One region of the Rhizobium sp. ZPR4 genome, then DNA from elsewhere that is predicted to be linked to it. Evidence: riboswitches for the same ligand, from Rfam matches in the RefSeq annotation. Region 1 holds a riboswitch; each other region holds the start of a gene.

The links. Region 1 has a riboswitch for thiamine pyrophosphate ahead of thiM (hydroxyethylthiazole kinase). Riboswitches for the same ligand answer to the same signal wherever they lie in the genome.
Region 2: it holds a riboswitch for thiamine pyrophosphate, as region 1 does, so the genes downstream of both, thiC (phosphomethylpyrimidine synthase ThiC) here and thiM (hydroxyethylthiazole kinase) in region 1, are expected to answer to the same signal.
Region 3: it holds a riboswitch for thiamine pyrophosphate, as region 1 does, so the genes downstream of both, thiB (thiamine ABC transporter substrate binding subunit) here and thiM (hydroxyethylthiazole kinase) in region 1, are expected to answer to the same signal.

What each region holds. Positions count from the first base shown of each region.
Region 1 covers NZ_CP157968.1:1,507,080-1,517,831, forward strand. Annotated here, with positions in the region: gene ABOK31_RS26515 (3-oxoacyl-ACP reductase) at 1-268, opposite strand, end outside; gene thiD (bifunctional hydroxymethylpyrimidine kinase/phosphomethylpyrimidine kinase) at 280-1,086, opposite strand; gene thiE (thiamine phosphate synthase) at 1,083-1,718, opposite strand; gene thiM (hydroxyethylthiazole kinase) at 1,715-2,518, opposite strand; TPP riboswitch at 2,570-2,666, opposite strand; gene ABOK31_RS26535 (DUF1127 domain-containing protein) at 2,895-3,041, shown strand; gene yghU (glutathione-dependent disulfide-bond oxidoreductase) at 3,614-4,489, shown strand; gene ABOK31_RS26545 (hypothetical protein) at 4,703-6,313, shown strand; gene ABOK31_RS26550 (sigma-54 dependent transcriptional regulator) at 6,367-7,743, opposite strand; gene ABOK31_RS26555 (sensor histidine kinase) at 7,740-9,617, opposite strand; gene ABOK31_RS26560 (dicarboxylate/amino acid:cation symporter) at 9,836-10,752, shown strand, end outside.
Region 2 covers NZ_CP157968.1:1,318,012-1,328,763, reverse strand. Annotated here, with positions in the region: gene ABOK31_RS25720 (hypothetical protein) at 160-309, shown strand; gene ABOK31_RS25715 (hypothetical protein) at 409-1,152, shown strand; TPP riboswitch at 1,286-1,418, shown strand; gene thiC (phosphomethylpyrimidine synthase ThiC) at 1,511-3,337, shown strand; gene thiO (glycine oxidase ThiO) at 3,339-4,316, shown strand; gene thiS (sulfur carrier protein ThiS) at 4,307-4,504, shown strand; gene ABOK31_RS25695 (thiazole synthase) at 4,508-5,281, shown strand; gene ABOK31_RS25690 (thiamine phosphate synthase) at 5,278-5,889, shown strand; gene ABOK31_RS25685 (hypothetical protein) at 6,051-6,404, shown strand; gene ABOK31_RS25680 (DUF1989 domain-containing protein) at 6,506-7,366, opposite strand; gene ABOK31_RS25675 (LysR substrate-binding domain-containing protein) at 7,493-8,353, shown strand; gene ABOK31_RS25670 (LacI family DNA-binding transcriptional regulator) at 8,395-9,399, opposite strand; gene ABOK31_RS25665 (LysR family transcriptional regulator) at 9,468-10,352, opposite strand; gene ABOK31_RS25660 (4-oxalocrotonate tautomerase) at 10,468-10,653, shown strand; gene ABOK31_RS25655 (hypothetical protein) at 10,700-10,752, opposite strand, start outside.
Region 3 covers NZ_CP157967.1:3,306,814-3,317,565, forward strand. Annotated here, with positions in the region: gene ABOK31_RS15955 (ABC-F family ATP-binding cassette domain-containing protein) at 152-1,981, opposite strand; gene ABOK31_RS15960 (thiamine diphosphokinase) at 1,984-2,637, opposite strand; gene ABOK31_RS15965 (MarR family winged helix-turn-helix transcriptional regulator) at 2,710-3,237, opposite strand; gene ABOK31_RS15970 (MDR family MFS transporter) at 3,405-4,943, shown strand; TPP riboswitch at 5,015-5,131, shown strand; gene thiB (thiamine ABC transporter substrate binding subunit) at 5,182-6,210, shown strand; gene thiP (thiamine/thiamine pyrophosphate ABC transporter permease ThiP) at 6,221-7,858, shown strand; gene ABOK31_RS15985 (ATP-binding cassette domain-containing protein) at 7,851-8,579, shown strand; gene ABOK31_RS15990 (M48 family metalloprotease) at 8,954-10,381, shown strand; gene ABOK31_RS15995 (RNA polymerase factor sigma-32) at 10,509-10,752, opposite strand, start outside.

The DNA.
Region 1 (10,752 bases):
CATTGTGCACGATGGTCGTCGGCGTTCCGAAATGCTTGGCAACGTCGGAAACAAGCCGCTTGGTGGCTTCCACGTCGCGAATATCGGCTTGAAAAGCTTTTGCATGATCGCCGAGCTCCGCTGCAAGCGCTTCTGCGCTCTCGCGGCTTGCGCGATAATTGATCGCCACTCTCGCGCCTTCCCGGGCAAAGGCCTTCGCTATGGCGGCGCCGAGACCACGCCCGGCGCCGGAAACGATGACGACTTGGTCCTTGAGTGAAAGACTCATTTCTCTACTCCTTATTTGTTTGGCCAGAGTGCATGGAAATGCTGCACTGGTCCGTGGCCGCTCCCAACGGAAAGCTGGCCTGCGGCAGCAACCGCGGCAGCAAGATAGTTTTTGCCGACCGCGATAGCTTCGGGAAGCGGCAGGCCCTTGGCGATCTCCGCAGCGATGGCGCTGGAGAGCGTGCAACCTGTCCCATGCGTATTCTTGGTCGGCAGCCGCTCGGCTTCGAACCAGGTCACGCGGCCGGCGCCTGCCAGCACATCCGGGCTTTCGTCACCATCGAGATGGCCGCCCTTGACGAGGACAGCCGAAGGCCCGAGCGCAGCCAGCGCAAGTGCTTGACGTGCCATGTCTCCGCGGCTTTTCGCCTCCACGTCATGCAACAGCGCAGCCGCTTCGGGCAGGTTCGGTGTAATGACCGTCGCCAGCGGCAGCAGCCGCGTGGTCAGCACGTCAACGGCATCGGCAGCCAGCAGGGCGGCGCCACCCTTGGCGATCATCACCGGGTCGAGGATGATGGGCACATCACGATGTCGCACCAGAATGTCTGCGACGGCATTGGCGATGGCGGCATTGGCGATCATGCCGATCTTGACGGCATCCACCCGGACGTCGGCAAAGATCGCATTGATCTGGTCCGCCACGAAATGTGTAGGCACGGGATGGACGCCGGAGACGCCCTGCGTGTTTTGCGCGGTCAATGCGGTCAGAGCTGCCATTCCATAGACGCCGCGGGCGGAGAAAGCCTTCAGGTCGGCCTGGATGCCAGCACCGCCGGAGGGATCTGAGCCAGCGATGGATAAGACATTACGGATCATAGGCGAGCCTCCTTGATGGCTTTCGCGATGAGGGCTGTCGCGGCTTGCGGGTCCGGTTGGCCGCAAATGGCCGAGACGACCGCGAGACCATCGGCGCCGGCCGAGTAAACGCTCGCGGCATGTTCTGCCTTGAGGCCGCCGATCGCGACTGATGGAATCGGGCAAAGCCTGACGATGCGGGCAAGCCCGTCGAAGCCGATCGGCTGCTTGTGGTCGGGCTTGGTGGGCGTAGCAAAGACCGGACCGATGCCGGCGTAATCGACGATACCGGCATCTATGGAGGAGGCGAGGGCTTCCGTTTCCACCGAGAGGCCGAGGATCATGTCCGGCCCGATCATTCGGCGCGCATTGGCAGCATTCATATCCTCCTGACCGATATGGAGGCCATCGGCGTTGATGGCGATAGCGGCCTCGACATTGTCGTTGACGATCAGCCGGACATTCGTTCCGTGCAGGATTTGCTTGAGGGCGCGGCCCGTCTCGATCATGGCTGCGGTCGAAGCCTCCTTGTCGCGAAGCTGGATGATGGTGGCGCCACCGGCCACCGCCGCCCGCGTCGTCTCCACCATGCCGAGGTCGCGGCACAGCACGGGATCGAGGACGAGATAGAGCGAGAGATCGACGTCTTTCATGCTGCCGATATCCTTGCGTCGCGATCCAGCACTTCCGGGGTAAGGCCGGCGAGGGCATCGAGGAAGTGCCAGGAGAAGGAGCCGGGGCCATTCGCCGTCGCTCCCGCCTGTGTGCCAGCGACGGCAAAGACGGTAAGCGCCGCTATGGTCGCATCGAGCGGATCATCTGGAGTTGCTGCCGCAAACGCACCGACGAGGCAGGTCAGCGAGCATCCGAGTGCGGTCACTTGCGGCATCAATGGCGAGCCGCCGGCGATGCGCTTCGCCTTCTGCCCATCCGTCACAAAATCCGTAACGCCGGTGACCGCGACTATGCAGCCGTGCCTTTCAGCAAGCTGTCGGGCGGAATCTTCGGCTTGCTCGACGGTATCCCTGCTATCGACGCCCTGGCCGCGGCTCGTGCCGCCGGCGAGCGCGATGATCTCGGATGCGTTGCCGCGAATGATAGTCGGCTTTAGCTCCAGCAAGCGCGCGATGGCATCGCGACGAAACGCAGTCGCATAATGGGCGACGGGATCGAGGACCCAGGGCTTGCCGGCATTGTTTGCCGACCTCGCAGCCGCCAGCATGCCCGCAAGCCAGCCGGACGAGAGCGTGCCGATATTGATTGTCAGCGCGCCGGAGATAGCGGCAAACTCGCCGGCTTCCTCTTCGGCATGCACCATTGCCGGCGATGCCCCGGCGGCAAGCATCACATTGGCCGCGATATTCATGGCGACGAAATTGGTGATGCATTGTACCAGCGGAGGTTTGGCCCGCATGGTGTAAAGCAGATTGCCTGCAGTTGTTTGGTCTTGCATATCGCCCCTTTCGGGCGGGCGAGACGCGTAGGGACGACGTGCTGGCGCTTTACGAGGTCCCGAGCGACTCCCTCCGCCAGCATGATCTGGTTCAGGTTCGAAGGGTGCTTCTCAGCCCGCCGGATGGCGGACGCCCCTGTCTCTCATCTCTCTTCTTTTCGCAGACAAAGGCGGCGCTGTCATCATCAAATCATAAAAGCCATTCTGACACCGGAGATCGCCCGCTCTTTCGGCGACCTATGCAATGAGTGCATGGGTGGAGTGATCCCTTAGCTCTGCAAAAAGCTGCGGGCTTCGACTATATGTCTCTCATCGAAGCGACGGGAGCGCCAAGCACGGCCGCTCAGCTTCGAAAGCCCAAGGAAAGGGGATCATCATGAACGTAGCACGCTCTTTCAACAACTGGCGCAAGTATCGTCAGACGGTCGCCGAACTGGGCCGTATGTCCACGCGCGAACTGCACGACCTGGGTATCGATCGCGGCGAAATCCGCAACGTTGCCCGCGCAGCGATCGCTCGCTAACGGCCGCAACGGCTCCTTATAAAGCTGCATTATGCCAGCGCCTGTTCCTCCGAGCAGGCGCTTTTGCTTTGTGGATATTGCCGTTCATTTTTGCCGCGCTCGCTGAAGATTGCATCAGTTCAGCTCTCTGCTTTTCGCATGGCGCATAACTGCCTTGCAAAGAAATGCCTATGAACTGAGCAAAAGACTGGTATCTTCCCACTCACCGAAGCGATGCATCTCCTCCCGCATCCCTTCGCTTGGCAGACGTCCTTATCCTCCTCCCAGGGACGGCTGCAGGAACAGCGGAACTCCTCCTCCCATCCGCTGTTCGGTTCTTGTAGAAAGCCTGCCGCACCTCCTCCCGCGGCAGGCTTTTTCGTTTCATCGAACCTTCACGCGATTCCGGATGCCTAATTTGGCGTAGTGACGGCAGCCCGGGGCAAACTGCATGGGCACAAAACGGGCGCCGGCACATTAAAGAGTGCGCAATCTCCTCTCGCAAAAATGAATGCTCGCCACTATGTGCGACCTATGTAGCGCGCTACATCGAAGATCGCCCCCAATTTGATTCCCGAAAAAGGAGGATGCCCATGACCGGTTCTGCCGAATACACGCCGCCGAAAATCTGGACCTGGAACAAGGCCAATGGCGGCCAGTTCGCCAATATCAACCGTCCGATTGCCGGGCCGACCCACGACAAGGAGTTGCCCGTCGGTCGTCATCCCCTCCAGCTTTATTCGCTGGGAACGCCGAATGGCGTGAAAGTGACCATCATGCTCGAAGAGCTGCTGGCGCTCGGCCATAGCGGCGCTGAATATGATGCCTGGCTGATCAAGATCGGCGAAGGCGATCAGTTCGGCAGTGGTTTCGTTGACGTCAACCCGAATTCGAAGATCCCGGCCTTGCTCGATCGCAGCGGCCCGAAGCCGGTCCGCGTCTTCGAATCGGCCTCAATTTTGATGTATCTCGCCGAAAAGTTCGGCGCCTTTCTGCCGACCGAGCAGCCGGCTCGTGCCGAATGCATCTCCTGGCTGTTCTGGCAGATGGGCAGCGCACCCTATCTCGGCGGCGGTTTCGGTCATTTCTACGCCTATGCGCCGACGAAGATCGAATATGCGATCGACCGTTTCGCCATGGAGGTGAAGCGCCAACTCGACGTGCTCGACCGCCGTCTGGCTGAAAGCGAATATATCGCCGGTAGCGACTACACGATCGCCGATATCGCCATCTGGCCGTGGTACGGCGGTTTGGCCAAGGGCTGGCAGTACGGCGCGGCTGAATTCCTGCAGGTGCAGGATTACAAGAATGTGCAGCGCTGGGCCGAGCAGGTTTACGCACGTCCAGCAGTTAAGCGCGGTCGTATGGTCAACCGCATGTCGGGCAATCCGTCCGAGCAACTGCGTGAGCGCCATGACGCGAGCGATTTCGATACGAAGACACAGGATAAACTGGAAGCTGCCGGCTAATCCAACAATTCCCTTTTGCAGTGATGAGCTCGCGGCCCTCAGGACCGCGAGTTTTTTATTGTGCCTGCCACCGGGCATTGCTGGTCTTGGCAAGTCAGCTTCGCTCCACCTTGCGAAGCGTAATGTTCGACTGCCGAGGGTCCCCCGCTCGGCATAGAACGCGGCGCGATCCTGCGAAGCGTTTCGATTTTGGCGAAAGAGGAATGCTTCTCCATGCAGCAAATTGCTGACGACCGTACTCTGGATGAGAATGTGACCGCGGGTGCGTTGTCGCAGCAACGAGGCGAGGTCAGGGAAGCGCTCCTGAAACATCTGGTATCGGGCGGCGATGAACGGCTGGATTGCGATCCGGTCAGCGGGCTCAACATGTATGGCTATGGCCCTGCGCCGCGGCCCGAAGATCTCGCTTTTGGCTCGTCGACGGCATCCACCATCTCCGCCGCCGCTTTCGCCGCCGTCGAATCCTATTACGTGGATCTGGCGCCAGAGATGGAAGCAGGCTCGCCGGCTGCTATCTACAATCGCGAAATCGGGCGCGTGCGCGAGGATCTGTTGCGTCTGCTTGGCCTGAGCCGGACGTCAGAGCCCCGGATCGACGCGATCCTGGCCACATCAGGCACGGACATCCATCTTTTTTCGGCCGCGCTGCTGGCGGGCGAGGACGAGCGTGCCCTGATGACCATCACGCTGATGGGGAACGAGACGGGCAGCGGCGTGATGACTGCGTCGGCCGGGCGGCATTTCATGAGCCGTGTTAGCAGCGCACAGACCGTCGCCAAGGGCGAGGAATTGCGGCCAGGAGATGCCACGCGTAACGCCACCGTTGCCGTGCGCAACAAGGATGGCTCTCTTCGCGCCGACAGCGACGTGGAAGAAGAGTTGCGCGGCCTTATCGAGCTCGCCCGCGCAGCCGGCCTCAGATGCCTGCTCGTGGTAACGGATGTATCGAAGACCAGCCTTCTGGCGCCCAGCCTTGAGACTGTCATGCGTCTCAGGGAGCGATTCGGCACGATGCTGGATATCATGATCGATGCCTGCCAGTTTCGTCTGTCGGCGGCAACGATCCGTGCCTATCTCGCACACGGTTTCATGGTGGCGCTCACGGGTTCGAAATTCCTTGCCGGGCCGATTTTCAGCGGTGCGCTTCTCTGCCCGCCGCAAATGTCGGAACGCTTCAAGTCGCGCATTCTGCCTGCCGCCTTGGCGGATTATTGCGGGAAGGCAGAATGGCCCGAAGGCTGGGTCGCTTGCGATATTTTGCCGGAACGCGCCAATCTTGGCCTGCTGCTGCGTTGGAAAGCAGCCATCTTCGAGCTCGAACGCTTCGTCGGCATAGCCGAAGATCGCGTGATCGAGGTCTTGTCGGCTTTTGCGGAGGCAGTCTCTGATCGTCTTGCGAACGATCCGGCCTTCGAACCCTTGCAGAGCCGGACGTTGGACCGGCGTGAACTATGGGGCGCATCATCGGCCCTTCGCTGGGATGAAATCCCCTCCGTATTTTCGTTCTACCTGCGAAATTGTACGGATGGCGCGATGCTGACGGCGGCGGAAATGGCAGCGATCTATAAAGATCTGGCTGTCGAGGGCGATGGGGTTGCGTCGGTGCGTCTCGGGCAGCCCGTTCGCTGCGCCGATTTTGGCGAGGTGCCCGCCAGCGCCCTTAGAATTTGCCTGAGCGCACCGCTGGTCGTGGCGGCTTCCAAGAGCGGTGAAGCGCTGGCGGCGGTGATCGCGCAAGCGATGCTGGTTCTGGATCGCACCGCCGAGGTGGCGGCGCGGCAAAGAGACGGCTCCAATGCCAAGGAGATACGCCGCAGCGCCTGAAGCGCGACGCGCAAACCCGCCTCGGCTGGCATGGTCCGCTCATCGGCAGCGGATCATGAGCCTCGGCGTTCATCCCCGTCAAAGCCGGCGAAATCGCCTCTGACGATGCCGTGCCGCTGGAGCTTGTCGTAGAAGGTCTTCCTGGGAATGCCGAGTGCTTCGATCGTGCGGCGCACGTCGCCATTGTTCTGCGACAGGGTTTCGCGGATGAGTTCGGCCTCGTAACGCTCGACCCGGATGGGTAGCGTCAAGCCTTCGTCCGCCGTCGCTACTTCGTCGGATTTTGCCGCTGCTGCCGATTCGAGACCGAGCACGAAGCGCTCGGCAAAATGCGAGAGTTCGCGAACGTTGCCTGGCCAGTCGTGCTGTTGCAGATGGCGGCGCACCGTCGTGGATATGGCCGGCACCTCACGCTTGAAGCGGCCGGCGGCGCGGTCGGCGAAATGGCCGAAGAGCAGGGGAATATCATCGCGCCGCTCACGCAATGGCGGAATGGAAAGCGTGACCACGTTGAGGCGATAATAGAGATCTTCGCGAAAATCGCCGCGCTGCCGAGGATCGCCGAGATCGACCTTCGCCGCCGCGACGACGCGAAGATCGACGGGGCGGACCTCATTGGTGCCAAGCGGCGTCACCTCGCGCATTTCCAGCACGCGCAGCATCTGTACCTGGATCGCCGGCGGCATGCTTTCGATCTCGTCGAGAAACAGGGTGCCGGCGCTTGAATGTTCGATGCGTCCAACGCGCTTCTTCTGGGCGCCGGTGAAAGCACCCGGCTCATGGCCGAACAATTCGCTCTCGATCACGGTTTCGGGCAGGGCGCCACAATTCAGCGCGACGAAATTGCCCTTGGCGCGGCGGCTCCAGCGATGCAGCAGGCTTGCGACCACTTCCTTGCCGCTGCCTGTTTCACCCGTCACCAGCACGTCGACATCCGTATCGGCGATCTGCCGCAGCGTATGGCGCAGGCGCTCGATGGCGGGGGTCTGTCCAATCAGCGGCAGATCGCCCTGCGCCTGTTCCGCAGCCTGTCGCAATGCCCGGTTTTCCAGCACAAGCCGTCGTTTCTCGGCCGCGCGGCGCACGCTCTGTACCAGCCGGTCCGTGGCGAAGGGTTTGGCGATGAAATCATAGGCGCCATCCTGGATCGCCTGCACCGCCATCGGAATATCGCCATGACCTGTGACCAGAATGACCGGCAGATCGGCGTCGAGCGCCTTGATGCGGGCGAAGAGCTGCTGCCCATCCATCTGCGGCATGCGGATATCGGAGACGACGACACCGGCAAAATCGGCATTGAGACCATGAAGTGCTTCACTTGCGGCAGAGAAGGCGGATACGGCAAAACCGGCCAGTTCCAGCGTCTGTTTCGTCGCCCTCAACAGATCCTTGTCGTCGTCGATGAGGAAAACGGGAGAACTCTCACTCATGGTGTGGCCTTGCGCAAATGGACGGTGAAGCGGGTGCCGCTGTCATTGCTCTCGACATCGATCCGACCGCCATAATCGACGACGATATCCTTTGAAATGACGAGACCAAGACCGAGGCCCTTTTCCTTGGACGTATTGAAGGGTGTAAACAGTGAATCGAGGATCGCCGCTGGAATGCCAGGCCCGTTGTCCGAAACCACGATCTCGACCTCACCCGAAGTTTCATGTACCGACACCTCAACCTTGGGCTGGTTGCGGCCTTCCAGGGCCTCCAGAGCATTCTGAAAGAGGTTGATCAACACCTGCTCCAGCCGGATGCGCGTGCCGACAACACCAAGCCCCGTTGGCGGCAACTCGATCTTGAGCGCATCCAGGCGGCCGGCAAAGCGGCTCCTGAGCAGGACGACGGCTCCTTCGATCACGCTCCTAAGGTCGACCGGCTCCGGGGCGGTCCTTCCCTTGCGGGCGAAGGCCTTCAGTTCTTCGGTGATCGTACCGATACGTTCCGTCAATGCTGCGATCGCCGATAGGTTTTCCTTCACCGGCTCCGTCTGATGCCGGTCGAGAAAAACATGCGCATTTTCCGCATAGGCGCGAATCGTCGCAACCGGTTGATTGATCTCATGGGCGACGCCGGCGGCGACCTGGCCAAGAATGGCAAGGCGATTGGCCTGTACGAGATCCTGCTGCACGCCCTGCAGCTTGGCTTCCGTCGCACGGTGGTCGGCAATTTCCGCCTCCAGCCGGTCGCGGGCCTGGCTCAGGTCTTCCGTGCGCTCAAGAACCCGGCGTTCCAGCTCTTCACGCGCGATCCTGCTGACGGCGATCTGCATGGCGGAGACATCGCGGCGGCGCAGCAGGAAAGCCGCAAAGGCGAGGATCGGCAGCAGGACGGTCAAGGTAAGGAAGCGCGTCTCGCGCACGGAGGAGGCGATCGCCTGATCGGTCGGGATCAGATAGCCGAGCTGCCAGGGCGTCGATGGAATCGCAACCGTCAGCCGCAAGTATTCCGCGGCACTGCTTCCGGGCAGAATGGCGCGCACGATGGTTGCATCCGGGCCGACTTTCTCGGGATGGCTGACCGGAAGGGGCGAAAGCGGCGCCGCGCCGAACTGCAGGCTTTTGCGAATAGCGGCGGCTTCCTCGCGCGCAAGGGGAGCGGTCGTCATGAAGCGCCAAGAGGGCAGGCTGGTGATGAGCACGACGCCGCGTTCGTCGGTCACGTAAGCGGGGCGACCGGTCTCACTCCAGTCGGCCTCCAGCTGATCGAACTCCATCTTCACCACGACGACACCGAGAGCAGAGCCGACATCGCCGACGCGGCGGGAAATATAGAGGCCTGGGCGATTGCTAACCGTGCCGAGCGCATAATGTTCGGCGGTCCCCGTTTCCATGGCTTTGCGGAAGTAATCACGGAAGGAATAGTCGTTGCCGACGAAGCTCAAAGGCTCCCGCCAGTTGCTGGAGGCCATGGCAACGCCGTCCTTGCCGGTAACGTAGAGGACGGATGCACTGGTGCCGGAAACCAGGCTTTCGAGCTTGCGATCCAGCGAGACGATGTCGTCGGTGCGCTGGTCGGCGAGGGCATCCCGTACCTGCTGATCATCGGCGAGCAGCAGCGGCAAGGCCCGGGGACGTTCGAGGACGGCTCGCAAGAGAGCGACTTTGAGGTTTGCATCCGTGTGACCCTGCCTTTGCAGCATTTCTATTGCCGAGAGGCGGCCATAAAAATTCGCGCCATAAAGACCGGCCGCAATGACGGCCGCACTTAGAAACGCGAAAACGAACCAGACCCGACGAGCGCGCCGACCCAGTTGCTCGGGCGTCAAAAATCGTTCGTGGACCGGGCGCTGCAGCATTCCCGTATTGTGCATGATTTCGCGCGCGCTGCAATTCGATCTGTGCGGATTGTCGCACAGATCAATGATCTTGGTTCGGGACGGTAAATTAAAATTAAGCAAAAGCAATGTGTTAAAATCAAGGCGCTCATCTGGCACGGTCATTGCAGAGGAAGTTGTAACAGTCGGAGGCTGTTGAATTCTAGTCGTCGCCCGGAGGGCCGAGAGATCGGTTGGGCTTAACGGAGGACATCATGATTGCTCCCATCGCCGCCGCGGAAACGCGCGCCAAAGTTCCCTTTTACCGGCATCTCTATGTGCAGGTTCTCACCGCCATCGCTGCGGGCATACTGCTCGGCCATTACTATCCGCAGCTCGGCACGTCGTTGCAGCCGCTCGGCGATGCCTTCATCAAGCTGGTGCGCATGGTCATTGCGCCCGTTATCTTCCTGACGGTTACGACCGGCATTGCCGGCATGTCCGATCTAAAGAAATTCGGCCGCGTCGTCGGCAAGGCATTCATCTACTTCCTGACCTTCTCAACGTTGGCGCTTATCGTCGGCCTCATCGTTGCCAACGTCGTGCAGCCAGGCGCCGGCATGCATATCAATCCGGCCACTCTGGATACGAAGGCTGTCACCAATTATGCGGCTCAGGCGCATGATGCCTCTGTCGTCGGCTTCTTGATGAACATCATCCCGGATACGATCGTCGGTGCCTTCGCCAAGGGCGACATTCTCCAGGTGCTGTTCTTCTCGGTCGTCTTCGGCATCGCGCTCGGCGCAGCCGGAGAACGCGGCCGTCCGGTCGTTGACTTCCTGCAGGCACTGACCACCCCGATCTTCCGGATGGTAGCGCTTCTGATGAAATTTGCGCCGATCGGCGCCTTCGGCGCCATGGCATTTACCATCGGCAAGTATGGCATCGGCACGATTGCCAACCTGGCCTTCCTGATCGGCACTTTCTACGCCACGTCGCTGTTGTTTGTTCTCGTGGTGCTTGGCGCTGTTGCTCGCTACAACGGCTTCTCGATCCTGGCGCTGATCCGCTACATCAAGGAAGAGCTGCTGCTGGTTCTCGGCACCTCGTCTTCGGAAGCCGCTCTTCCCGGCCTGATGAACAAGATGGAACGCGCGGGCTGCAAGCGCTCCGTCGTTGGCCTCGTCATCCC
Region 2 (10,752 bases), 190 kb from region 1:
AGACAACTTATGTCCTGTATTGGATTTACAAACAGCCCGTATGTTTGTCAATTATGTGAAAAGCGCTGAGACGTTAGTCTTGGCCGATGTTGCTTAAATGCAACTCGCGACCGCAGGCCACAGCGGCATCCGGCATGGATCGCAAAGAGGTACGTGTCCATGAAACGCTTGCCAGCCAGGAGTGTCGCCATATCTGATGCCAGCGCGATGTCGGCGATCGATAATGATATCGCAACCCCATCCGATCGTGGCCCGGCCATCGAGAATTCCGCGGCAAAATGGCGGGGAGGCCTTGGCCAGCCGGCTTGAGCAAAGTTCAGCAATAAAATTCAACAATTCGCTACACACAGAAATATTGAATTTTTCTAGATTCCGCCGAGTCGCGCCATCGGAGAGGGAAAATCGCGAATGAATGAGAACCGGCTGATCTTCATAGCGACCCCCTGCTTCGGCGGCCTCGTCACCAAGGACTATATGCAGTCCATTTTTTCACTGATGCAGACAGGCGCGCAGGCCGGCATACAACTGACGCTTGCTCTGCTCGGCAATGACGCCCTGATCACCCGCAGCCGCAACACGCTTGTTTCGTCCTTCCTGAACGATACGACGGCGACGCATATGCTCTTCATCGACGCCGACATCAGCTTCGAGCCCGATCAGGTCATGAGACTGCTGGACGCCGATAAGGATGTGGTCGCCGCCATGTATCCGATCAAGGACTATGATTGGGGTACGGCCGCCCGCACCAATTCTCGCGACGGCGAGGCACTTGCCGCCGCCGCGCTTCACTATGTCGGCACGCCGCTTGTCGGCCAGGTCGCGGAGCGAGACGGCGATTTCGTCAGCGCCGTCTATGCCGGCACGGGCATGCTTCTGATCAAGCGCAACGTCATAGAGAGAATGATCGCCGCCTATCCGGAGCTGCGCTACAACGCAATCCATGCCTATCCCAGCACCAAACGCTCGCCTGGCACGCAATACGCCCTGTTCGAATGCATGGTCGAGGAGGGCACGGGAATCTATCTCAGCGAGGATTTCGCCTTCTGTCATCGCTGGCGAGCCCTCGGCGGCAAGATCTGGCTCGATACCGCCAGCAAGCTTTCCCATACCGGCCCTCATCGTTTCGTCGGCAATACCGCACCACGTTATTGAGGCGCGGCAAGTCGACATAACGATCCACACGATAAAGTTGTAAATTCGACGAACGCGGCAATGGTCAATCTTGCGAAAAATGCGACCATCGCTGCGGGGTTGACAGAGGACAAGGGTAAGGCATAGCCTTTTTGACATTCACCAGGGGGGTCCCGGCAAGGGGCTGAGATACTGCTGAACAATACGGCTTTGCCGATTGTGGGCGCAGTGACCCGTTGAACCTGATCCAGTTCATACTGGCGTAGGGACGGTGCAAGCGCTCAAAGGCTTCGGATTCCCGCGTGGATTCCATGCCGGCGTCTTTCCATCATTCCGGCTGATTGACTGGGTCTCCAACTGCAACTTGGAGCCTCAAACCATGAATATTGCCGCAAAGAACCTCACCCCGACCGTCACGACAGGCCCGCTGCCGGCGTCCAGGAAAATCTATGTTCCTGGGGACATTCACGCAGACATCCGCGTGCCGATGCGCGAAATCAGCGTCCATCCGACATCGGGCGAGCCGCCGGTTGTCGTCTACGATTCCTCCGGTCCTTACACGATCGAGGGCACAGATATCAGCATCGAGCAGGGCCTGCCGCAGCTGCGCCGCGACTGGGTGCTCGCCCGCGGCGATGTCGAAGCTTATGAAGGCCGGCATGTGCGCCCCGAAGACAATGGTTTTGTGACTGGCGAACGGCTGACGCCGGAATTTCCGGCAAAACGCCAGCCGCTGCGGGCAAAAGACGGCAAGGCCGTCACCCAGCTTGCCTATGCGCGCGCCGGCATCATCACGCCAGAGATGGAATTCATCGCCATCCGTGAGAATCTCGGCCGCAAGGCAAAGTCCGAAGCGCTCGTCCGCGATGGCGAAAGCTTCGGCGCCCATATTCCCGATCACGTCACGCCGGAATTCGTTCGCCAGGAGGTCGCGGCCGGCCGTGCGATCATTCCGGCCAACATCAATCACCCGGAAAGCGAACCGATGATCATCGGCCGGAATTTCCTCGTGAAGATCAACGCCAATATAGGCAACTCCGCCGTCACCTCCTCGATGGCGGAAGAGGTCGAAAAGATGGTCTGGGCCGCGCGCTGGGGCGCCGATACGGTCATGGATCTCTCGACCGGCCGCAACATCCACAACATCCGCGAATGGATCATCCGTAACTCGCCGCTGCCGATCGGCACCGTGCCGCTCTATCAGGCGCTGGAAAAGGTCGGCGGCATCGCCGAGGAGCTGACCTGGGAGGTCTATCGTGACACGCTGATCGAGCAGGCCGAACAGGGCGTCGACTATTTCACCATCCATGCCGGCGTGCGGCTGCACTATATTCCCCTCACCGTCAATCGCGTTACCGGCATCGTCTCGCGCGGCGGCTCGATCATGGCCAAGTGGTGTCTCCATCATCACCGCGAGAGCTTCCTTTACGAGCATTTCGAGGAAATCTGCGATATCTGCCGCGCCTATGACGTCTCCTTCTCACTTGGCGACGGCCTGCGTCCCGGCTCGATTGCCGACGCCAACGACGCCGCGCAGTTCGCCGAGCTCGAAACGCTCGGCGAACTGACGAAGATCGCCTGGGCTAGGGATTGCCAGGTGATGATCGAAGGCCCCGGTCATGTGCCGATGCACAAGATCAAGGAAAACATGGACAAGCAGCTCGCCGTCTGCGGCGAGGCGCCCTTCTACACGCTCGGGCCGCTGACGACGGATATCGCGCCTGGCTACGACCACATCACCTCGGGCATCGGCGCCGCCATGATCGGCTGGTTCGGCACGGCGATGCTCTGCTACGTCACGCCGAAGGAGCATCTCGGCCTGCCCGACCGCAACGACGTCAAGACCGGCGTCATCACCTACAAGATCGCCGCCCATGCCGCCGATCTCGCCAAGGGTCACCCGGCCGCACAGGTGCGTGACGATGCTCTGTCGCGCGCCCGGTTCGAATTCCGCTGGGAAGATCAGTTCAACCTGTCGCTCGACCCGGACACCGCCCGCAGCTTCCACGACGAAACCCTGCCGAAGGAAGCCCATAAGGTGGCGCATTTCTGCTCGATGTGCGGTCCGAAATTCTGCTCGATGCGGATTTCGCACGACATTCGCGCCGAAGCGCAAAAGGAAGGGCTGGAAGCCATGGCGGCCAAGTACCGGGAGGGTGGCGATCTTTATATGCCGGTCGACACCGCCACCCACCCGGCCGAGTAAGATGCGTATCCTCGTCAAAGGGGCCGGCATTGCCGGCCTCACGGTCGCCCACGAGCTGATCCGGCGCGGAGCAGAGGTCACGATCTTTGAGCCAAGCCGAAACTTCCACCGTGCCGCCTCCTGGCTCGCCGGCGGCATGCTGGCGCCGTGGTGCGAGCGCGAAAGCGCCGATGAGGCCGTATTGGAACACGGCCGCGATTCGGCCGATCGGTGGGAGGCGATTCTGCCCGGCAAGGTCGTCCGCAACGGAACGCTCGTCGTCGCGCCGAACCGCGATCAAAACGAGCTTAAGCGATTCGCCGGCCGCACAGCGGACTATCGCTGGGTGGACGAAGGCGAAATCGCCGCCCTCGAGCCTTCGCTTGCCGGCCGGTTCCGCCAGGGCCTTTTCTTTCCACAGGAAGCGCATCTCGATCCCCGCAAGGTCCTGCAATCATTGAAGGACGATCTGTCTGCAAAAGGTGTCACCTTCATCGACGAACTTATGGATGACGATGGCTTTTCTGAAATCGTCGACTGTACGGGAGCTGCCCGCATCGGTCGCATCCGTGATTTGCGCGGGGTTCGCGGCGAAATGCTCTATCTGCAAAGCGAGGAGACCTCGCTTTCACGGCCTGTCCGCCTGCTGCATCCACGCTTTCCCGTCTATATCGTGCCGCGCGGCAAAGGCCTGTTCATGATCGGCGCGACGATGATCGAGACCGACTTCAATGGACCGATCACCGCCCGTTCGCTGATGGAGCTCTTGAACGCAGCCTATGCGTTGCACCCGGCCTTTGCCGAAGCAGCCGTGGTCGAAACAGACGCCGGCATCCGCCCTGCCTTTCCTGACAACCTTCCCCGCGTAACACGCGAGGGAAGAACCGTCTGCGTCAACGGCCTTTATCGCCACGGCTTCCTGCTGGCGCCGGCGATGGCCGAAGAAGCCGCCGATCTCATCTTTTCCGGACACAACAACAGGAGCCGCCGATGCGCCTGATCATCAATGGCGAAGCACAGATTGTCGAAGCAACCACGCTTTCGCAGCTTCTCGCCGCACTCGAATATGAGGGTGAGTGGCTGGCAACCGCCGTCAACGGCGAGCTCGTCCATAGCGACGAGCGCAACGACCATACCCTAGCCGACAATGACAGGATCGAAATCCTCACGCCAATGCAGGGAGGCTGACCCATGCTCGAACTTTACGGAACCCAAATCGCATCGCACCTCCTTCTCGGCACGGCGCGCTATCCCTCCCCGGCGGTGCTGGCGGAAGCAGTCAAACGTTCGCAAACCGGGATCGTAACCGTATCGCTGCGCCGGGAAACCGCGGGCGGACGCAATGGCGGCGCATTCTTCGAGATGATTCGCGGGCTTGGCGTTCGCGTTCTTCCCAATACCGCCGGCTGCCACGGCGTATCCGAGGCGGTACTGACGGCGAAAATGGCGCGCGAAGTCTTTCGGACCAACTGGATCAAGCTCGAGGTGATCGGCAACCACGATACATTGCAGCCCGATGTCTTCGCGCTGGTGGAAGCGGCAAAAATCCTCACCGACGAGGGATTCGAGGTCTTTCCTTACACGACGGACGATCTCGTCGTCGCCGAGCGGCTGCTGGAAGCCGGATGCAAGGTGCTGATGCCCTGGTGCGCGCCGATCGGAACGGCGGCAGGACCGCTCAATCTCTCAGCTCTGCGCTCGATGCGGGCACATTTTCCCGAGGTGCCGCTGATTGTGGATGCCGGCATCGGCAGGCCGTCGCACGCGACCACCGTCATGGAACTTGGCTTCGATGCCGTGCTCTTGAATACAGCGGTTGCCGGCGCGGGCGACCCGGTCGCTATGGCGGAAGCCTTTGCCAAAGCGATCGATGCCGGCAGGCAAGCCTTCGGCGCCGGCATGCTGGAGCCGCGCGACATGGCCGTGCCGTCGACACCCGTGATTGGAAAGGCGGTTTTTGCGTGACACTCGATCCCTTCTATCTGATCGTCGACAACGCTGCCTGGATAAGGCGGCTCGTGCCACTCGGCGTCAAGCTGGTGCAGTTGCGCATCAAGGATCGTTCAACGGCTGAGATCCGTGTGGAAATTTGCGAATCGAAGGCGATTTGCGCCGCGCATGAGTGCCAATTGATCGTCAACGACTATTGGCAGTTGGCGATCGAGGAGGGTTGCGATTTCATCCATCTCGGCCAGGAGGATCTTGCCTTTGCCGACCTCCCGGCCATTCGCGCGGCTGGATTGAAGCTTGGGCTATCGACGCACGACGAGGCGGAATTGGCGACAGCGCTTGCGGCCGAACCCGATTACATAGCGCTTGGGCCGATCTATCCGACCATCCTCAAGGCAATGCCCTGGGCACCCCAGGGTCTGGAGCGCATCGGCCGATGGAAAGCCCGCATCGGCAGCCTGCCGCTTGTGGCAATCGGCGGCCTGAGCGTCGAGCGCCTTGCCGGTGTATTCGAGCACGGCGCTGATATTGCTGCGGTCGTGACCGACATCACACGCAATCATGACCCCGAATCGCGAACGCTCGAATGGATCAAAGCTGCGCGACGATTGCCTCCAAATTGACAAGATTGCGGCGGCAGAAGCCATGCTAACGCGCGATTTTGCCGTCTATTGCCCGATGAACGGGGCATTCATAAAATATTCAGCTGAACATAATCATGCTTAAGACGTTGATTAGATGACTCGCGTATTCGCTGAGCATAAAGGCTGCTTTGGAGGTAGTCATGATAAAGAAGACGGTTCTTACGGTTTTGCTGGCCGCTACGGTCGTAGGCGGCGCATTGGCGCCCGTCAGCAGCGCACAGGCGCAGTATTACGATGGCCGCCCACCCTATCGCGGTGACTGGCGTGGCCATGACGATTGGCGTCGCCATCATCACCATGGCAATGGCGGTGCTATTGCCGGCGGTGTTGCCGCAGGTCTCCTCGGCGGCCTGATCGTCGGCGGTGCCCTTGCCAACAGAGGCCCGGTGTACGAAGCACCGCCCCCGCCGCCGAGATGCTGGTTCGAGGACCGTCAGGTTCAGAACCAGTATGATGACGGCTGGCACTACGAGCGCATTCGCGTTTGTAACTAACCGATCAACGATGCTTCTGTCCTGAATGGGCGTATCGTTTGATTGATGATTTGGATTTGCCGGCGGCCAAAACCGCCGGCAAACTGCTTTTGGCTGGCAAATTATAGTCCGTGCGTCCTCGGATAGGCATTGGGCTCCGGAAATATTCGCCCGACAAGGCTTTCGGTCTCGGGCCGCCAGATTTCGACCAGCAACGGATAACAGGGCACCGTGTCGCTCGAATGCTCGCTGCCACAATCACCACCCGGGCAGGCTGAGAGTGCGCCGAGAAGATCGATCTCCGCGAAGAACTCAATGAAATCGCCCGGCCGCACGGGGCTTGCCTTCATGAAATATTGGTGCGTGTCGCGGGTAAAACCTGTGCACATGAACACGTTCAGCACATCGTGTACATGGAACTCCGCCTCCTGGATGGGGATGTTCATTTCCTTGGCGAGCGCACGCGACAGGTTCGAATGGCAGCAATGATGATAGTCATCACCTTTCAATAGCCGGTTCGTGTAGGGATCGCAGCGCGTGCCGATGACGTCGTGAACGCCGGCTCCATCCGCGTCCCAGACGTACCAGCCAAGCGTATCATGGGTGATCGTCGCCATCGGCCGCAGATAGGGTAGCGTGCTCCATAGCCGATCGCCGACACCGACATGGGTGGCGTGCAAAGCCCGCGTCTTGCCGCTGAAGAAGCGCTCGGAAAGATCCTCTGCATTCCACAGATTGAGATCGCCGACCTGCGATCCTTCGACGCTGACGATACGGAAGAAATGTCCCTTCGGCACGCGAAAACTACCACCTTCGCGCGGGGCCACGATGACTTCGGCAATCTTGGTCATGGTTTGCCTTGCCGCACGCAGCACATCCATATCAGCCGGCGGCAGCGCGCCGTTCGGATAGACGACAACGGGTGGTTTCCCGCGCCGCTCCTCGGCATCGGCGGGAACGGGCATATCAAAAATATTGTTCATGTCGGTTTTCATTCCTCACCGATTTGAAAGGGAGACATTCGTTTCAGCAGCACTGTAAGGATACCTGGCCCTTGCGCAACGGTGATCGGGCTTGCGCTTTGGCTAAGTCTTACTTAGCCTTGTGGAATGCAACATGTCCCGCTCGCCTCCCTTCGCGCCTTCGAGGCCGCCATTCGTCACGAGAGCTTCGCCAAGGCGGCGGCTGAACTCAAGCTCACCGCCGCGGGTGTTAGCCAGCATGTGCATACCCTGGAGGAATGGCTCGGTATCAAGCTCTTTGCGCGTCATGCCCGCGGCGTCACGGCAACAATGGCGGGCCGTGAATTTGGGGCTGCCGTTGCAAACGGCCTTGGGCATATCGACATCGCTGCCCGGCAGCTGCGGTTTGCCAGCAATAGTCGGCCGGTCAGTGTGGCCTGCATTGCTTCCGTCGCCACCCGCTGGTTGATACCGCGATTGCAGGCATTCAAGAAGGAATACCCCGAAATTCAGATCAATATCGTCTACGCACTCGATGCGAAGACGCCGGAGGCGGCGAGCGTTGATCTGTTGATCCGCCATGGATCAAGGCCGGCGGTCAATGCAGTTTCCCTATTGCCCGCCGAAACGCGGCCAACCTGTTCGGTGGAGTATGAGCGCCGTCACGGACCGATCGGAAAACCAGCCGATCTCCTCGATCTCGACCTCCTGCACGACGAAACGACCGCCGCCTGGACGCGCTGGTTTGCACTTGAGAATATCCATAGACCTCTAAAACCCGGTCCGATCTTCGCCGATTTCGGATTGATGATCGGATCCGTTATCGGCGGCCAGGGCATCGGGCTGTGTCCGACCGCCTTGATCTCAGACGAATTGGCAAATGGCACATTGGTCACCCTGTCCGACACGCCGTTGGATACGGACAAAAGCTACTGGTTGCTGCCGGCCGGCCGCCTTTCCAGCGAAGCGGAGATATTTCGCGACTGGCTGATTTCCGTTAGCAGATAGGCTGCGAAGGGCACGAAATCCGGAGTTGCGACAAGCCTGAATCAGAGGCCTTCGGCCGTAACCGTCAGAAAACGGACCGGCTCGGGGTCGATATCGGTGTCGATGAGACCCAGCCGCTTCAACGTCAGATCAATGGCGCGACGCGCCTGAACCTCCGGAGCCTGATCAAGAACGATCGTCATCAGCCCCTCTTTGAGATAGGAGCGCGTCGCATCGGACAATTCGTGCCCGACCCAGAAGACCGGCCGCTGACGATATCGACGCAAAACCGTCGCGATCGCGGCATTGTCGCCGCCGGCGCTGTAGAGGCCGGCAATGTCGGGATATCTCGCAAAGGCACTCGTCAGCAGCTCGATCGTCTTCATTTCATCGTCCTCATCGAACATGACTTCGACGAAGCGATGCGACGGGTTTGCATGATCATGCAGATAGTTGGAAAAGCCGCGGATACGTGCCTTGTGGTTCTCATAGGTGCCGCTGTGGCAGAGCGCGACGAAAGTGCCGGAGATATTCGCCTGCATGCGCGCCATGTAGAAGGCTGCGGTGCGACCAGCCGCTTCATTGTCGATGCCGACGTAAGGCAGTTCCAGCGCCGGTCGCGTCATGATCTGGACGACGGGTGTGCCACCGCTCGAAGCCTTGCGGACGCTGCCGACCACATCGGGGTGACCGGGCGCAACGACGATCAATGCGGAGCGCCGTGCCTGCGGATTGGCGATGTGGCGCGAGAAGTCGGCGGGATCGTCTTCCCTGGCAAAGGTTCGCTGGATCTGGATATCCTTGTCGAGCAGGGCAGCGATCCGCTCGAAAGCGCGATTGAGCCTTGAGTAGAAATAGGTCTCGGGCCGGAGCAGCACGACCTCGATGCGCACCAGACCGTGCCTGGTGCCGGCAAGCGGCGCGCGGTAGCCGAGCCGCTTGGCCGCGATGAATATCTTTTCCGCCGTCTCCGGCAAAACGTTGCCACGGCCGTTAAGCGCACGCTCGACGGTGGCCGCTCCCACACCCGCAGCAGCCGCCACATCCTTCAGCGTGACCTTGACCATGCTCCCCTCGCTTCCAATCCATGATCAGATTTGATCACGGAATCGCAGCCGATGAAAGAGGGTGAATATCAGCCGAAGCGGGCAACGAGAAAGTCGATGGCGCTACGCAGCATAGCCGTCGGACGTCGATCCGGCGCATAGACCAGGTGCATGGGCGTCGGCTTGTACGACCAAAGAGGCAATACCGCCTCAAGCCGGCCGGCATCGAGATCAGCAGCCAAAAGCAATTCCGGCTGCAACGCGATACCTGCTCCGTGCAGGGCGGCAACACGCAGAGCTCCACCCTGATTGGTGGTGAATCTGCCCTTGATGGCGATCTCGCGCGTTTCCCCTTCCGGACCGACGAGATGCCAGCGCCCCTGAAGTCGCCAATAGGAATGGCCAAGGCACATGTGATTGACGAGATCGTCCGGACTTTGCGGCCTGCCGCAGCGATCAAGATAATCCGGCGATGCCGCAAGAATGCGCCGATAGGGTTTTAGCGGACGCGCCACGAGACTGGTGTCAGTCAAGTCGCCGATATGAATGCCGAGTTCGTAACCTTCGCCGATTAGATCATGCGGATTGTTGTCGAGCGCCAGATCGACACTGACGTCGAGATTCTCATGCAGATAGTCGACAAGCGCCGGCACGAGGCTTTGCGTCCCGAAACTGACGGGAGCGACGAGCCGCAGGCGGCCGCGTGGCGCCGATTGCAGTTCGGATGCCGATTGCTCGGCCAGATCGACCTCTGCCAGCACCGTTTTGCAACGCTCGTAGTAGAGCTTGCCGACTTCGGTCAGCTGGTGACGCCGTGTGGTGCGATGAAGCAGACGTGCACCGAGCCGCTGTTCGATCGTCCTCACATGCTTGGCGACCATGGCTGACGACACCTGGCTGACATCGGCTGCCGCGGCGAAGCTGCCATGCTCGACCACCCTGACGAACATCGCCATTCCGGCCAATTTGTCCATGATTGCATACCTATAGGTTCGGAATGAAGCAAATAGGAGCGTATTTATCGCCGGTTGGTTTTGCAAGATAGTTCATGGCGCCTAACGTCAGGCGACATTTTCTCAAGGAGTTACCATGCCCATCCTGCGCTTGGAAATGCATCCCGGCCGCACACAAGACCAGAAGCGCGCCTTCGTTCGGGAAGCGACGAGAGCCGCCGTCGAAACGCTCGTCTGCCCGCCAGAATCGGTGGAAATCATCATCACCGAGATATCGAAGGACACCTGGGCGACGGCAGGCAAGCTGAAATCGGATAGCTGACACGACCCAATTTCATGATCGTGGCCTGGCGGTTCTTATGCGACCGTCAGGCCTCGTTTGGCGCCAGGCTCTGCCTACCCCAAGCTTCGGCCCAATCCA
Region 3 (10,752 bases), on a different replicon from region 1:
GGGTATCAACCGGCTCGTCGTCCGGCAGCATGCGTTAATGTATAAACGGTTTATCGGATTCGACAACAGGGAATGAACCGGCTGCGGCCGAGCGCAACCGATTGTTTTTACTACATAGTAAAGACGCGCATAAGGTGAGCGGATATGAGCCCTAGCCCTCCAGCTCCTCACGCAGCATTTCGAGCTCCAGCCATTCCTCTTCCATCTTGCTCAGGCTTTCGCGCAGCTTTTCCATCTCCGCAGCAAGACGGTTGAACGTTGCGGCATCCTTGGAAAAGAGGTTCGGATCGGCCATTTTCTGCTCGCGCGCAGCGATTTCGGCTTCCGCCTTGGCCATTTCCTTCGGCAGATTTTCCAAAGCGAATTTCTGCTTGTAGGAAAGCTTCCCCTTGCTCTTCGAGGCGTCGGAAGCCGGCGCCGAAGCTTCGGCCAATTTCGGCTTCTCGGCAGCCTTTTCCGCCCGCTTTCGCTCCTCGATGGCCCCCTTTCGCTGGGCGAGCATGTCGGAATAGCCACCGGCATATTCGATCCAGCGACCGTCGGGATCTTCCGGATCGGCCGGCGCGATCGTCGACGTCACGGTACGGTCGAGGAAATCGCGATCGTGACTGACGAGGATGACGGTGCCGGCAAAGCCGGAGACGATTTCCTGCAGCAGGTCGAGCGTCTCGATATCGAGATCGTTCGTCGGTTCGTCGAGGATCAGCAGATTGGTCGGCCGCGACAGGATGCGCGCCAGCATCAGCCGGGCGCGCTCGCCGCCGGAAAGATTCTTGATCGGCGTGCGCGCCTGCTCCGGCTGGAACAGGAATTCCTTCATGTAGCCGGTCACGTGCCGCTGCTCGCCGTTGACGAGCAGGTTCTCGCCGCGTCCGTCAGTCAGGTAGTTGGCGAGCGTATCTTCCGGGTTCAGCTCCTCGCGCTTCTGGTCGAGCGTGGCGATTTCCAGATTGGTGCCAAGCTTCACCGTGCCGCTATCCGGCTCCAGCTGACCCGTCAGCATCTTCAGAAGCGTCGTCTTGCCGGCACCGTTCGGGCCGACGAGACCGATGCAGTCGCCGCGATGCACGCGGATCGAGAACGGCGCGACGATCGACCGATCGCCATAGGTCTTGGTGATCTTCTCCGCCTCGATCACCAGCTTGCCGCTTTCCTGCGCGTCGGACGCAGCCGCCTGCACGGTGCCGAGAGCGCCCTTGTGGCCGCGATAGCGGGAACGCATGTCCTGCAGCTCGCCGAGGCGGCGCATATTGCGCTTGCGCCGCGCCGTCACGCCATAGCGCAGCCAGTGCTCTTCGCGCTCGATCTGCTTGCCGAGCTTGTGCTGCTCCAGCTCTTCGGCCTCGAGCACCTGATCGCGCCAGACTTCGAAATGCGCAAACCCCCTGTCCAGCCGGCGCGAGGTGCCGCGGTCCAGCCAAACGGTCGCGGTCGAGACCTTCTCCAGGAAACGACGGTCGTGCGAGATCAGCACCAGCGCGCTGCGGCTCTTCTGCAGCTCGCCTTCCAGCCATTCGATGGTCGGCAGGTCCAGATGGTTCGTCGGCTCGTCGAGCAGCAGGATATCCGGCTCCGGCGCCATGACGCGGGCGAGAGCCGCGCGACGCGCTTCGCCGCCGGAGAGATTCTTCGGATCTTCCTCGCCGGTCAGGCCGAGATGGGAAAGGAGATAGGTGACACGATAGGGATCGTCGCCCGGCCCGAGGCCAGCCTCGGCATAGGCCGCCACCGTCTTGTAACCGGCAAAATCCGGCGCCTGCTCAAGATAGCGCACAGTCGATGACGGATGACGGAACACCTCGCCGGATTGCGCTTCGACGAGACCGGCAGCGATCTTCAATAGCGTCGACTTGCCGGAACCATTGCGGCCGACAAGGCAGATCTTGTCACCGGGCTCCACCTGCAGGCCGGCACCGGCGAGCAAGGGCGCACCGCCGAAGCTCAGAAAGATGTCGTCAAGTTTCAGAATGGGAGGGGCCAAGATCAGACTCCGGAAAGATCATAAGGGCGGGCAAGAACAATCGCCCTGCCGCTGCCGAGCGAAAAGCGCACGTCGCCTTCCGCCACGTTGGAAATGGTGCGCGATCCGCCAAAGGACAAATGAAAATCGCGCAAGGGATAACGGGCATTCTCAATGAACAGGCCCTTCAGATCGCTGAAGCTGAGGACGGAAAACAGCGAGCCGGCCGGCAGCGCCAGCGTGAGATTGCCGGGCGGAAGCGGCACCGCCTCCTCGTCACCTGAGGTCAGCAAGATATCGAGGCCCTTTTCGGCCAGATGCACGCCATAGAGCAGATGCTGGATCGCGTGATCGGAGCGTTCGCCGCCCATGGCGCCTGCAAGGATCAGTCTCGTGGCACCGCGATCGATCGCTTCCGAGACGGCAATCTCACCATCGGTCGCCGCTTTCGCCGCTGGATAAGGCTGCTTGGGCACCTTGGGAAACGCGCCCTGCAAATCGGCAGGCGTGGAATCGAAATCGCCGACCCACACCTCAGGCTCCACGCCGAGCGCGAGCGCATGGCGCATACCGCCATCGGCCGCGATGAAACGACTGCCGGAAACCGCAGCGCGCAACCGCTCCGTCAGACGGAGCTCGCCGCCGAGCAGGATGGTGAAGGTGGTGGACTGGCTCATGAGGCAAGCCCATAGCGCAAAGTCATATCCCTAGGGAAGAGCACCATGGGCAAGAACGGCCGCGACGACGGCTCAGTCGTCCGTTTCCTTGATGCGCGCCTGGAAAACCTGCTCGTAGCCACTGACGTAACGGTCGAACAGTAGCGAGAAGCTCTCGATCTCCTCCGGCGTCCAGTCGGCAAAGATGCTGCCGATGACGGAATATTTCTGTGCCTGGATTTCCGACAGCAATCTTTGCCCGAGAGCGGTGAGCACCACCACGATGCGCCGCGCATCCGCCTGCGATGCCTTGCGCCGCAACACGCCGCGCGTCACCATGTCGGCAACGATACGGCTTGCTCGCGAGGGATCGATGCGCAGCATCTCGGCGATGGTACCGACGGTGACTTCACCCGTCGCCTCCGCCCGCCTGACGACATCGAGCACATCGAGATGCGAAAGCTCAAGCCCTGGCGCCACGCTCTGGATGGCAAGCCTGCCGATCATGCGGCGCCCCGTCAGCAGACGCATGCGCGTCATGGCATGGCCGATGCGCAGCAGATTCTCATCATCGGTCTGGGCCTGGGCTTCAACTTCACGTGTATTGGTCGCAGATGTCATCTTTCCACCATATCAGAGGCAGAAAACAAATAAAACATGCAAACAGCATTCACCTGTCATTGACAATTATATGCCATTAGCACATATATCTCAACTATGAAAACCGGGGCGTCCCGCGCATTCGATCGACCGCGCAGCGTTTCGGCCAAGCTCGGATTTCCTGCCCCATGGACATGCAGACAACCTTCGCGCCGCTCGTGGCGGATCATAAGCGGCGGCTTATCCTTTTCCTGTTTCTGATGACTGCCATGTTCATGGCAACGCTCGATAACCAGATCGTCTCGACGGCACTGCCGACGATCGTCGGTGAGTTCGGCCATCTGGAGCGCTTCGGCTGGATCGGATCGGCCTATCTTCTCTCGCTCTCCGCCGTCATGCCCGTTTACGGCAAGCTCGGCGATCTCTTCGGCCGCAAATATGTGATGATGACGGCGATCGCCATCTTCACCGTCGGCTCCGCCGTCTGCGGCCTCGCCGTTTCGATGGATACGCTGATCGCCGCCCGCGTCCTTCAGGGCCTCGGCGGCGGCGGCATCCTCGTGTCGATCTTCGCCGTCAATGCCGATCTGTTCGAGCCGCGGGAACGTGCCCGCTACCAGAGCTATTCGAGCCTCGTGCTCATGGCGTCGGGTGCCATCGGCCCCGTTCTCGGCGGCACGATGAGCGATCTCTTCGGCTGGCGCTCCATCTTCCTCGTCAATGTGCCGATCGGCTTTATCGTGCTGGCCGGCCTTGCCACCATGCTTCCCTATCGCAAGCCGGCCCGCCGACCGAAGATCGACTATGCTGGCGCGATCGTCCTTGCGCTGACGACGACGAGCATCGTGCTTGCCGCCGACGGTACCGAACTCTTCGGATCGTTGCTGTCGCCGCAATGTCTCGGCATCATCGCCTTCGGCGTGATCTGCGCCGTCGCCTGGGTCTTCATCGAGCGCCGCGCACCAGAGCCCATCGTGCCGATGACACTGTTTCGCAATCCGACATTCGGCCTTCTGCTGATCATCTCTATCACCAGCGGCGCCGTCGCCATCGGTATGGTGAATTATTTCGCGCTCTTCCTGCAGACGACGACGGGCCTTTCGCCCTCGATGGCCGGGCTGCTGTTCATTCTCCTGACCGGCGGCATCGTCTGCGGTTCGCTCTCGGCCGGACGACTGATCGCCGCGAGGGGCCGCTACAAGCCCTTCGCCGTCGCAAGTGCTGCCTGCAGTGCCATCGCATTCGGCTCGCTCGCCTTCATGCCTGCCGGCACGCCCATCGTCTTCATCGGCGGCCTGATGCTGCTGCACGGCATCGGCATCGGTCTTGCCCAGCAGGTGCCCGTCATCGGCGTGCAGAATGCAGCCGCTGCCCGGGACGTCGGTGCAGCAACCGGCGCTGTCACGCTCTCGCGCATGGGCGGCGCCTCCATCGCCATCTCCATCTACGGCGCCATCATCGCCGCCAAGCTCGGCAATGTCGGAATCTCCATCGCCGGCGTATCCGATATCGAACAGCTGACACCGAAGATGATGGCCGCATTGCCGGAAGCAACCCGCGAGGCCGTCGCCAACGCCTATGCGAGCGCCTTCAGCCCGCTGTTCATGACGGCCGCGGGCATCTGCCTCATCGGCCTCCTGACCTCGCTGACGCTGAAGAACGTCCAGCTCCCGGGTGCGGCGAAGAAATTCGACAGCCCGACGGCCGCCGCGCACGCCGCCGAGTAAGCTCCTCCGGCCTGCAATCGGCAAGGGAATCATTTCCCTTGTCATCCCTTCGTCACAAGGCTAAATCTGCCAACGCTCTAACGGGGTGCCTTATGTCCTTACGGACATCCGGCTGAGAGGCTTTGACCGGCCAACCCGCGGAACCTGATCCGGCTAACACCGGCGGAGGGATTAGACGCGTGACGAAATCATAGCGCCCTTTTCCCCTTCAAGACGAAACCAAAGAGGAGGCGCTACCATGCACAACCGTTCGCCATTGTCATTTTTCGCCGGCCTGGCGCTTGCCGCCGGAACGGCCTTTCTGGCCGCACAGCCTGCCGCTGCAGCCGACAAGACCCTGACCATCTACACCTATGAGAGCTTCACCGCCGATTGGGGTCCGGGCGCCAAGGTCAAAGCTGCCTTCGAAAAGACCTGCGGCTGCACGGTCAATTACGTCGCCGTCACCGACGGCGTCGCGCTTCTGTCGCGTCTGAAGCTGGAAGGTGCAGGCACCAAGGCCGATGTCGTTCTCGGCCTCGACACCAATCTCGTCGATGAAGCGAAGGATACCGGCCTCTTCGATGTGAGCGGCGTCGACACCTCGGCCCTCAAGGTTCCCGGTGGCTTCAAGGATGATGTCTTCGTACCCTACGACTACGGCCATTTCGCCGTGATCTACGACAGCCAGACCGTCAAGAATCCGCCGAAGAGCATGAAGGATCTCGTCGAGGGCGATCCCACCCAGAAGATCGTCATCGAAGACCCACGCACCTCGACGCCCGGCCTCGGCCTGCTGCTCTGGGTCAAATCGATCTATGGCGACAAGGCGGCCGATGCCTGGGCAAAGCTCAAGGGCCGCGTCCTGACGGTGACGCCTGGCTGGTCGGAAGCCTATGATCTCTTCACCAAGGGCGAGGCACCGATGGTGCTCTCCTACACGACCTCGCCGGCCTACCATATGATCGAGGACAAGACCGACCGCTATCAGGCGGCTGCCTTCTCGGAAGGGCACTATATCCAGATCGAGGTCGCCGGCCTGATCAAGGCCTCGCCGAACAAGGAGCTTGCCCGCGACTTCCTGAAGTTCATGGTTTCCCCCGGCTTCCAGGACATCATCCCCACGAGCAACTGGATGATGCCGGCCTCGGCCACTTCCGCGCCGCTGCCGGACGCCTTCAGCAAGCTCGTGGTGCCGTCGAAGACCTTCCTGATGAGCCCTGCCGACGTCGACAAGAACCGCAAGGCCTGGATCGACGAATGGCTGACCGCCACCAGCGGCAACTGACGTCCTGATCATGCTCACGGCACCCGAACGACGACGTGCCATTTCCGGCGGGGCATTCAGCTTCGCCGGCATCGCACTCTTCGTCGGGATCGCCGTGCTCACCCTGCTCACCGCCGGCATCGAATCCGGCGGTGATACCTCGCTGACCGACCCTTACCTGCTACGCGTCCTGCGGTTCACGCTGCTGCAGGCGGCGCTGTCGACGCTGCTCTCCGTCGCCCTCGCCATACCCGTTGCCCGAGCATTGGCCCGCCAGCCGCGCTTTCCCGGCCGGCTGTGGCTGATCCGGCTGATGGCCGTGCCGATGGGCCTGCCTGTCCTGATCGGCGCCCTTGGCCTGCTCGGCATATGGGGCCGGCAGGGGCTGCTCAACCAGATGCTCGCCGCCCTCGGCCTGTCGCAACCCGTCAGCATTTATGGTCTTGCCGGCATCCTGCTTGCGCATGTCTTCTTCAACATGCCGCTCGCCTGCCGGCTGATGCTTGCCGGGCTGGAGCGCGTGCCGGCGGAATATTGGCTCGTGGCCGGCGGGCTCGGCATGCGGCCTGCCTCGGTCTTTCGCTTCATCGAATGGCCTATCCTGCGCGGCCTCATTCCCGGCATTGCCGGCCTGATCTTCATGCTCTGCGCCACCAGCTTCACGCTGGTCCTGATCCTCGGCGGCGGCCCGGCCGCAACGACGCTGGAGGTGGCGATCTATCAGGCGCTCCGTTTCGATTTCGATCCTGCCCGCGCCGTGTTGCTGTCGCTGCTGCAAATCGCCGTCACTCTCGTCATCCTTGGCGCCATGACGCTGTTTCGCGCACCGGACGATCACGGGCTCACCAGCGGCCGCGCCCTGCGACGCATCGATGGGCAAAGAGCGGCTGCACGATGGGTCGACGCCATCATGCTGTCGGCGGCCACACTCTTTCTCGGCCTGCCGCTCGCTTCGGTCGTCGTGACCGGCCTCGAGGCAAATCTCTTGAAGCTCATCGGCCAGCCGATCTTCCTGCAGGCGGTCGCTACAAGCCTGGCGATCGCGCTCGCTGCCGGCCTTCTGGCCGTTCTGCTATCCTTTGCGATCATTCGCGCCCGCTCGGTGATATCGGCAGATCGCCGCAAAACCTTCAGCCTGCGTGGCCTGGCGATCGCGTTAAGCGCAAGCTCTTCGCTCATCCTGCTGGTGCCGCCGATCGTGCTGGCGACGGGCTGGTTCCTGGCGCTGCGGCCATTGGGCGATCCCAGCCGTTTCGCCGCTCTTCTGATCGTGATCATCAATGCACTGATGGCGCTGCCCTTCGTCATCCGTGTCATCGAGCCAGCCCATACGGTGCATCGCCTTCGCACCGAGCGGCTGGCGGCAAGCCTCGGACTTCACGGCAGTGCCCGCCTTCGCCTGATCGATTGGCCGGGTTTGCGCAAACCGTTCTTCACGGCGCTCTCCTTCGCCATGGCCCTGTCGCTCGGCGATCTCGGCGCCGTGGCGCTCTTCGGCTCCAACAGCCTGATGACCCTCCCCTGGCTGGTCTACAGCAAGCTCGGCAGCTACCGTACCAACGATGCCGACGGATACGCCTTGATCCTCGGCTTGGTCTGCCTTCTCTTGACCATGGCCGGCACAGCCGGTCAAAGCGTACGCGATGACGAAAGCAGGCGAAATGGATGATGGCAGGGACATGAAGGAACAGGGCATCGCCATGGCCGGCGTCGAACTGCGCCTCGGCGCGCATGACTTCCGCTTCGACTGCACATTGCCGCAGGGCAAGATCATCGCCGTCGCCGGACCTTCCGGATCAGGAAAATCGACCTTCCTCAATTTGCTAGCCGGCTTCGAACAGCCCGACCGCGGCCGCATTATGCTCGCCGGACAAGACGTGACCGGCCTGCACCCCGCCGAACGACCGGTATCGCTTGTCTTCCAGGACAACAACCTCTTTGCCCATCTCGACCTCTTCACCAATGTCGGTCTCGGTATCAGCCCGTCCCTGAAACTCTCAGCTCATGACCGGCATAGGGTCTCGGAAGCCTTGGTGCGCGTTGGACTGCCTGACTTCGAGAAGCGCAAGCCGGGAACGCTCTCCGGCGGCGAGCGGCAACGGGCCGCCTTCGCCCGGGCGCTGGTGCGCGACAAGCCGATCCTGCTGCTGGACGAGCCTTTTGCCGCCCTCGATCCCGGCCTGCGCTCCGGCATGGTCGAACTCCTGAAGACCCTGCATCGCGAAACCGGCAATACGGTACTGATCGTCTCGCATGATCCGGCCGAAGTGCGGCGCCTTGCCGACCATGCCGTCTTCATCGATGGCGGCATGATCAAGCTCGCCGCTCCCATCGGGACCTTCCTGGAGACGGACGGCATTCCGGCATTGACCACATTTCTGCGGCATTGATTGCGCCGCAGCATCTTGTCGCCGATTTTGCCTTAATTTCGTCGCGGCAAGCGGCTGAAAGTCCTGGGGAATGCTTGCTAAAATACAACGCCGCCACATTTAAACGGAGTCTCGCTATGCAACCGGTGCCAAAATCGGCTACAGCAAGGGGTGGAGACCGTCGGGTAAATGCGGATCGATGGGGGCGGAACTAACCTTTGTCGGCGCGCGACGATGATCGGCCCGGTAACGATCAACCGGATTTGGCGCCGAGCCGGCATGACAGCGAAATGAGTAGGATACAAGTCCTGAAGCAGAGCAAGCGAGCAGAACGAAGGATCAGCGCGACCGTCGCAGCCCGTTTGCGCCGCTTTGTCCCCTTCCTTGCAGCCGCAATGATATTGAACAGCTGCCAGACGGTGCTGGACCAATCCTATCAGCCGAGCGTTTCCCCCTCCGCCAATCCGCAGATCGTTTCCGAGGTGCAGAAGAACGATCCGCGCGCGCAGATGGGCGCTCGCGAGCATCCGCGCATTCTTGCAAGCTATGGCGGCGAATATAAGGATGCCAAGACCGAGCGGCTCGTTGCCCGCATCGCCGGCGCCTTGACCAGCGTGTCGGAAAATCCGCAGCAGTCCTACCGCATCACCATTCTCAACTCCCCCTCGATCAACGCATTCGCGCTGCCGGGCGGCTATCTCTATGTCACGCGCGGTCTCTTGGCGCTTGCCAATGACGCTTCCGAAGTCGCTGCCGTGCTGGCACATGAAATGGCGCATGTGACAGCCAATCACGGCATCGAGCGGCAGAAGCGCGAAGAAGCCGAAGTCATCGCCAGCCGCGTCGTCGCCGAAGTCTTGTCGAGCGATCTCGCCGGCAAGCAGGCGCTTGCCCGCGGCAAGCTGCGCCTCGCCGCCTTCTCGCGTCAGCAGGAATTGCAGGCCGACGAAATCGGCATCCGAACGCTCGGCCAAGCCGGCTACGACCCTTATGCCGCTGCCCGCTTCCTGAACGCGATGGAGGACTACAGCCGCTTCATGTCGGCCAATTCCGACGTGGACCAGAGCCTGGACTTCCTTTCAAGCCATCCGAGCACGCCGCAGCGCATCGACCTTGCCAAGGCGCATGCACGTGAATTCGGCGAGGAAGGCAAGGTCGGTGATACCGGCCGCGACTATTATCTCAACGGCATCGACGGCCTGCTCTATGGCGACAGTCCCGAGGAAGGCTATGTGCGTGGCCAGACCTTCCTGCATGGCGGCCTCGGCATCCGCTTCGACGTGCCGCCCGATTTCCGTATCGACAACAAGGTCGAAGCTGTCATGGCGACCGGCCCCGGCGATATCGCCATCCGTTTCGATGGCGTTGCCGACACGCAGAACCAGAATCTGACGAACTATATTTCCAGCGGCTGGGTCACAGGCCTCGATCCGTCCTCGATCAAGTCGATCACCGTCAACGGCATGCCCGCCGCTACGGCGCGCGCCTCTGCCGATCGCTGGGATTTCGATGTGACCGTGATCCGTGATCGCACGCAGATCTTCCGCTTCCTGACGGCGGTGCCGAAAGGAAATATCGCCCAGCTCGATCAGACGGCCAATGTGCTGCGCGCGAGCTTCCGCCATATGACGCCGGACGAAGCCGCTTCGCTGAAGCCGCTGCGTGTCCGCGTCGTCACCGTCAAGCCCGGCGATACGATCACGACACTTGCAGCCCGCATGATGGGCACCGACCGCAAGCTCGATCTATTCAAGCTGATCAATGCCCTGCCGACCGGCGCAAATATTGCACCGGGCGACAAGGTCAAGATTATCGCGGAATAGAGCAATTCCAGGAAAAGTGCGAAGCGGTTTTCCGTCCGGAATTGCCTAAGGGAGCGTTTTCGCAATTCAAAGAAAAGCAGAAACGCTCTAGCGGCTGTTACCGTCCCCGGCTGAGAGACAGGATCTCTCAGGCGTAGCTTGCCATGCGTGGATCGGCATCGACCAGCGCGGAGCGAAGCTTGTCCATGGCGCGGCTTTCGATCTGACGCACGCGCTCCTTGGAAATGCCGAGATCGGCGCCGAGTTCCTCGAGCGTTGCCCCATCTTCGACGAGACGACGCGCCCGGATGATCTTCATCTCGCGCTCGTTGAGATGCTTTAGCGCCGATGCGAGCCAGATGCGGCGGCGTTCGCCGTCGATCATGTCGGAG